2 linked regions of the Stieleria varia genome follow. Each later gene encodes a partner of the first gene's protein in a complex. Links are inferred from orthologs where the notes say so. Each region holds a gene or a part of one and is shown on either strand. Other genes may lie near its edges.

What was found.
Region 2: the proteins of hisF (region 1) and hisH are in contact, whole or in part, in a crystal structure (PDB 6RU0), measured with the Thermotoga maritima proteins. The link is inferred for Stieleria varia from one-to-one orthologs. Residues at the interface, in WP_004080486.1 of Thermotoga maritima: Met1, Leu2, Ala3, Arg5, Ser40, Glu41, Asp45, Glu46, Ala70, Glu71, Ile73, Asp74, Ile75, Pro76, Phe77, Asp98, Lys99, Ser122, Gln123, Glu161, Thr195, Leu196, Asn247, Arg249, Glu251; in WP_004080484.1 of Thermotoga maritima: Asn15, Arg18, Arg22, Arg117, Leu118, Pro119, His120, Met121, Gly122, Trp123, Asn124, Asn134, Gly135, Tyr136, Tyr138, Val140, Tyr158, Glu180, Lys181, Ser182, Ser183, Lys184, Ile185.

The regions. Positions count from the first base shown.
Region 1 is NZ_CP151726.1:9,488,200-9,491,259, forward strand. Bases 142-2,879 are described here. They hold hisF (imidazole glycerol phosphate synthase subunit HisF), read left to right. Parts: upstream 142-992; coding sequence 993-1,766; downstream 1,767-2,879. Other genes in these bases: Pla52nx_RS32050 (fructosamine kinase family protein), read left to right, coding at 142-948; purH (bifunctional phosphoribosylaminoimidazolecarboxamide formyltransferase/IMP cyclohydrolase), read left to right, coding at 1,974-2,879. Also shown: more of Pla52nx_RS32050, read left to right, coding at 28-141; more of purH, read left to right, coding at 2,880-3,060.
Region 2 is NZ_CP151726.1:7,839,176-7,842,341, reverse strand. The notes cover bases 281-3,124. They hold hisH (imidazole glycerol phosphate synthase subunit HisH), read left to right. Parts: upstream 281-1,308; coding sequence 1,309-1,941; downstream 1,942-3,124. Other genes in these bases: Pla52nx_RS26375 (RNA polymerase sigma factor), read right to left, coding at 2,455-3,036; Pla52nx_RS26380 (hypothetical protein), read left to right, coding at 1,938-2,450; Pla52nx_RS26390 (response regulator transcription factor), read left to right, coding at 309-965. UniProt on the Escherichia coli protein: IGPS catalyzes the conversion of PRFAR and glutamine to IGP, AICAR and glutamate. The HisH subunit catalyzes the hydrolysis of glutamine to glutamate and ammonia as part of the synthesis of IGP and AICAR.

The sequences.
Region 1 (3,060 bases):
TTCCGAGCCTCGGAGAGGCTCGGCTACGTGAAAAAGAGCAAACCCCAACAGAGATCCCCCGTGTTGGATGAAAGCTTTGCCGGGCAGCTCGATCCGCCCAGACGCGTGGTCGAGTCACAGACTGTCGGTGGTGGGTGCATCAGCCCAGCGTGGCAGGTGTTGGTCGAGCGATCCGACAACGGAGAGCGGGAGCGATTGTTCGTCAAACGCAATTCGATGGCGATGGCGGAGAACTTTCGCTGCGAGGCGTCGGGGCTGACTGCCTTGGCACAGACAGGCACGATTCGCGTACCGAGTCCGCTCGCCACGTTGGTTCACGGCTCCCACGCGTATCTCGTGTTGCCGTGGATCGAAACCTCCAAACGGCGAAACGGGTTCTTTGAGGAGTTCGGTCGGCGACTGGCCCAATTGCATCGGGCGACATCAGGCGATCAGATCGGCTGGCACGAAGACAACTTTCTCGGCTCCGCGCCGCAGAAAAATGCAGCCATGCAGAATTGGCCTCACTTTGTGGCTGAGCAACGGATCGGATTTCAAGTTCGCTGGGCCGTTGATCAAGGATTAGCCGACCGACGATTGCAGGCCGATTGTGAGCGGATCATGTCCGCGATGCCCGAGATCCTGGACGGACGCCAGCAGGGGACCTCACTGCTGCACGGCGACTTGTGGAGCGGGAACTACTTGTGTGATGATTCGGGCCAGCCGGTATTGATCGACCCCGCCGTTTCCCGAGGGTGTCGAGAGGCCGAGTGGGGGATGATCCGACTCTTTGGAGCATGCCCGGTCGAGTTCGAGCAGGCCTATCAGGAAACTTGGCCGATGAACGACGGTTGGCAACGACGCTCTAGCGTTTATGTTTTGTATCACTTGCTGAACCATTTGAATTTGTTCGGCTCAGGTTACCTTGGACAGTGTCGATCCCTTGCTGCGGAAATCGTATCGCAGTAGAGGGGCACTGAGCTCTTAGTCTTCATCACTGACGAACCCATCGCATGCTTGCCGCTCGAGTCATTCCCTGTTTGGACGTACACGACGGACGGGTCGTCAAAGGCACCAATTTCGTGAACCTGCGTGACGCAGGGGATCCCGTTGAGGTGGCCCGACGCTATGAAGCCGAAGGCGCCGACGAGCTGGTGTTTCTGGACATCACTGCCAGCCATGAAAAACGCGAAATCATTCTGGACGTGGTTCGTCACACGGCGGAGCAGGTTTTCATGCCGCTGACCGTTGGTGGTGGGGTCCGTACCATTGAGGACGTTCGCTCGCTGCTCAGCGCCGGGTGCGACAAAGTGTCCATCAATTCAGCTGCGTGCAAAGATCCGGACTTCGTTCGGCGGGCGGCGGACCGTTTTGGCAGCCAATGCATCGTGGTGAACATCGACCCCAAGCGGGTTCAGCGTGATGGCAAGGAATTCTGGGAAGTCCACATCAATGGCGGGCGGACGCCCACGGGCCTGGAAGCGGTGGCGTGGGCCAAGGAGGTCGAAGCCCTGGGGGCGGGCGAGATCGTGTTGACCAGTATGGACGCCGACGGGACTTGCGACGGCTATGACTTGCCCGTGACGGCAGCGGTCAGTCAGGCGGTTTCGATCCCCGTGGTGGCCAGCGGCGGTGCCGGCCACCCTAAACATCTCGCCGATGCAATCTTGAAAGGACACGCCAGCGCGGCATTGGCGGCCAGCATCTTTCACTTCGGCCAGTTCTCCATCGCGGAAACCAAGCAATGCATGCGTGATGCGGGAATCCCCGTCCGGCTGGACGATTGAGGGTTTCCGTCCGGCTGGACGATTGAGGGTTTCCGTCCGGCTGGACGATTGAGGGTTCCCGTCCGGCTGGACGATTGAGGGTTCCCGAGCCTCAAGTCGAGCTCTGCCCGGTTGACCTTGCCGCTAAGGGATGATTACACCATGCGGTAAATCCTTGTGCAAATCCTTGTGCGTTTTTCGGCCCAATTCACGAAAGTAACCTGAGCTGTGTCCAATATCGTCCCGGTTCGAAATGCCCTGATCAGTGTCAGCGACAAACTCGGTCTTGCCGATTTGGCCGCCGGCCTGCAGCGCGATGGCGTGACCATCTACAGCACGGGTGGAACCCGCAAGCACCTGGAACAATCGGGCGTCGACGTCCTGGATGTGGCGGAGTACACCGGATTTCCTGAGATGCTGGACGGTCGCGTGAAAACGCTGCACCCCAAAGTGTTCGGTGGAATCTTGGCCATCCGCGACCGCGATGATCACATGGACGCGATCGAAGATCATGACATCGTTCCGTTCGACTTGGTGATCGTCAATCTGTATCCCTTCGCCGCTACCGCTTCACGCCCCGGCGTCAGCCGAGCGGAATGTGTCGAACAAATCGATATCGGCGGTCCGAGTCTGGTCCGCGCCGCCGCCAAGAATCACAATGACGTTGCCGTGGCGACCAGCCCGGAGCAATACGGCGAGTTGCTGGAACAGATGGATACCGCCGGGGGAACGACTTTGGCGTTCCGCCAACAATTGGCTGCCGATGCGTTTGATCACACCGCCGCCTATGACCGGGCGATCGCCGACTACATGCGCGGCGACACGATTGCCGGTGAGTTTCCCTCTTCGTTGCACCTCGCTCTGCGACGAAAAACGCAACTGCGTTATGGCGAGAACCCACATCAACGGGCTGCCGTTTATGCGGACCCGAGCGTCCGTTCGGCAAATTTGGTTTCCGCCAGACAGATCAGCGGCAAAGAACTCTCGTACAACAACTTGCTAGATCTCGATTCGGCCCTGGATATCGTTCGAGGATTCGCGCGGCCTGCTGTTTCGGTGATGAAGCACAATAATCCTTGTGGCGCTGCGACCGACGATCGACTCTCGCTCGCTTGCCAAAAGGCACTCGATGGCGACCCGCTCAGCGCCTTCGGGTCCGTGCTCGGTTTCAATCGCACGGTCGATATCGAGACCGCGGAGCGTCTTTGCGAGCCAGGACTGTTTATCGAAGCCATCGTCGCGCCGGACTTTGAAGCCGGCGCTGTTGGATTGTTGACCACACGTCCGCGTTGGCGTGAAAACGTGCGATTGATGC
Region 2 (3,166 bases), 1.6 Mb from region 1 along the record:
GGTGGGCACATGGGACTGAGAACCCATGCGACGCCGTGAAGGCGCCGTGACGTGAAGGGACGGTGACGTGAAGGCACAGTGACGCAACGGCACAGTGATACGTAGGTCACGATTGCGTGGCGGGCAAAAGAGAAGGCGTATCGGCACCCATCTCGCCGCTATTTCGGGGGGGCGGGGTATGCGTTAGTCAGCATATGTACAGAATCTTCCCTTTCATATGGCGTTTTTCCGCCACGCGCCGATTTTGTGGGGCATCCTTCGGCGAGGTGAAATTGGCGTCAAAATAAGGGCAAACAAAGAGGAATCGGATGCCGCTGCAAGCGTTGATCGTTGACGATCACGAGGCCGTGCGAGAAGGTTTGGTCAACATGTTCGAGGGAACTTCTGTGCAAATTGCCGGTAAAGCCGGCGATTCGCAGGAGGCGATGTCGCTTATCCCGAGTTTGGCGAGTGAACCCGGCCTATTGGATATCGTGCTGCTAGATGTCCAAATGCCCAGCGAAGACGGGTTGACCACGCTGGTCAAGATTCGGGCTGACTACCCGGCTCTACCCATTGTGATGCTCAGCGCGTATGACAATCCCATCTACGTGGCGCGGGCCAGTGCAAACGGAGCTCATGATTTTGTGCTGAAATCCGATCCACCTCCGTTGATCATTCGAGCAATCAGCTATGCGGTCGAGCGATCCGGGCCTCACCCTGACGGATTGCTGTATCAGATTCGCAGTACGCTGCAGGCTCCCGTGGACACCAGGGTCTTGCCACCTGAATTTCCGCTGACGTCGCGTGAAGCGCAGGTGTTGCGACATGTGGCGATGGGGCTGAGCAATCGAGAAATCGCCAGTTCCCTGGAAATCAGTGTGGAAACGGTCAAGGAACACGTGCAAAACATTCTGCGAAAAACGAATTCGTCGGATCGGACCGATGCCGCGGTCCGCGCCGTTCGATTCGGCCTAGTCAACTGAAGCTGGCGACTTTGTCATCACCGCTGGCTTGTAGTGCCGGTTGTTGATTTGGTTCGGTTGGTCACGTTTGGCCGACAGTGATCACTCAGGCGGGCAAGAGTTGCCCGGTGGACGGTGTGCCCGGTGGACGGTGAACCCGTTGCCACGATAAAACGTCTCGACAAACGGACTGCTCAGACCTTTGTCTCCGTGTCATCTCTAGCAGGCTGTGCATATCAGCCGCCACGCGATAGCGTCCGGTTCTTGCCCCTACAATCGGGAACCGGACGCTTTCACGCTGCGGCCCATGCGTAATCCGGGCCAGCAGGTCTGGGCTCATTCCACTCGCCGCTGGTACATCAACATGATCACAATCGTCGACTATCAAATGGGGAACCTTCGCAGTGTGCAGAAGGGGATCGAGCGGATCGGAGGGTCGGCTCGGATTTCGTCGGATCCCCACGAAATCGCATCCGCGGAGAAGCTGGTCCTGCCCGGCGTCGGCGCGTTTGGCGATGCCATGGCGGAATTACGGCGGCGAGACCTCTGTTCGGCGATCAAGGATTTTGTGGCGACGGACCGGCCATTCTTGGGAATTTGTCTTGGGCTACAGTTGCTGTTCGAGAAAGGATTTGAGCACGGAACACACGATGGTCTGGGGATCTTGCCCGGCGAAGTCGTTCGGTTTGAATTGCCGGAGAAATACAAGGTGCCCCACATGGGATGGAACACGGTCACCAAGTGTTCGGATTCGCCATTGCTGGCCGATGTCTCCGACGGCACACACTTTTATTTTGTGCACTCCTACTTCGTTCGGCCTGCGGATGAATCCGTCGTGGCGCTGCGGTGCGACTACGGGGGGCCTTTTTGCGCCATGGTTTGGCAAGACAATCTTTACGCGACGCAGTTTCACCCTGAGAAGAGCCAAGCCGACGGTTTGGCCTTGCTCGCTGCGTTCAATGGTCTTTCCACCCAGAGCAAGGTAACGGCTGAATGAATGCGTCAACCAAGAGTTCCGTCGTGACACCGGACTCCGTCCAGCTACAAGATTTTACGCGGCGATTGACGCTGCAATTCGATTGGAGCGATGACCGATTCGTGCATCGCCTCGTCGATGCAGCGGCAGCCGTACTGCAGTCGGTCCCGGGCGACTGCCAGCAGGCTTGGCCCAGTTCTCCACCCCTGCAGCAACTTTCGCTCGAAAGCATTGGCCAGTGCGATGTAGTTCTGGGAGTCGGCTGTGCCGGAACGAGCCACTGGAGCGTCAGTGTCGAGCCGATCGAAGGTGGTTTTCGATTTGACTGGGCGTGCAAGTCCAAGGAAACGCCGCAATCACTTGGCACCCGGTATCGTCTGTCCGACGATTTTGAATTCAGCGTTGGCCAGGACGGGCGGGTCGAACAGGACGCAGGGTTCGTCTCCGTGCATCCCGTCGAGCCGCTTCTAGGGTCCAAGACTTACCGCTGGTCCTACAGCGTGCGGGCCAAGCTGACCCGCACGCAGTAAAGATTCAGACGGCTTGTAGGACGTCCATTTCCTTTGCCAATCGCTTACGAGCGACGTGCAAACGACGCTTGATCGTTCCGATCGGAGCATCGAATTCGTTGCTCATTTCGATCAACGTTCGACCACGCAAGTAGAACGCGGTCAACGTTTGTTGATCCAACGCACCCAAGCGATCGATGCTGTCGCGAACCGCCGCAGCTTCCTCGCGATCTTCCGCATCGCCGTCGGGCGAACCGTTGGCCAAGCAAGTGGCTTCCAAGGTCTCCGGGTCGCACGCCACCGCGTAACGGTTTCGCGTCACGCGATTGATCGCCATGCGATGAACGATTCGACGCAACCATCCACCGAAAGCTTCGGGGACACGCAACTGATCGATCTTTTGCATCGCTTGGATGAAAACGTCTTGAGCCAACTCTTCGGCTTCATCGGCGTTTCGGACACGACGCATCGCCAAGGCGACGATTCCGCCTCGGTAGCGATCGAACAATTCGCCGAACGCGTCTCGATCGCCCGTTTGAGCGGCGCGGACCAAGTCGACGATGGTCAAGTTTTGGTAGTCAGTCAACAAAGTGCTGTTATCAGTCATGATCAGGTTCCTTCCGAAAAACTCGACCGGTGCGGATTCAGTTCGCGGGATGGTCGCGACCCGAAATCGGGTGACTTCGGATCGATGATTCGGTTTCTGCGAGCGAGTCTTTCTTTCCTGAGCGATCCGA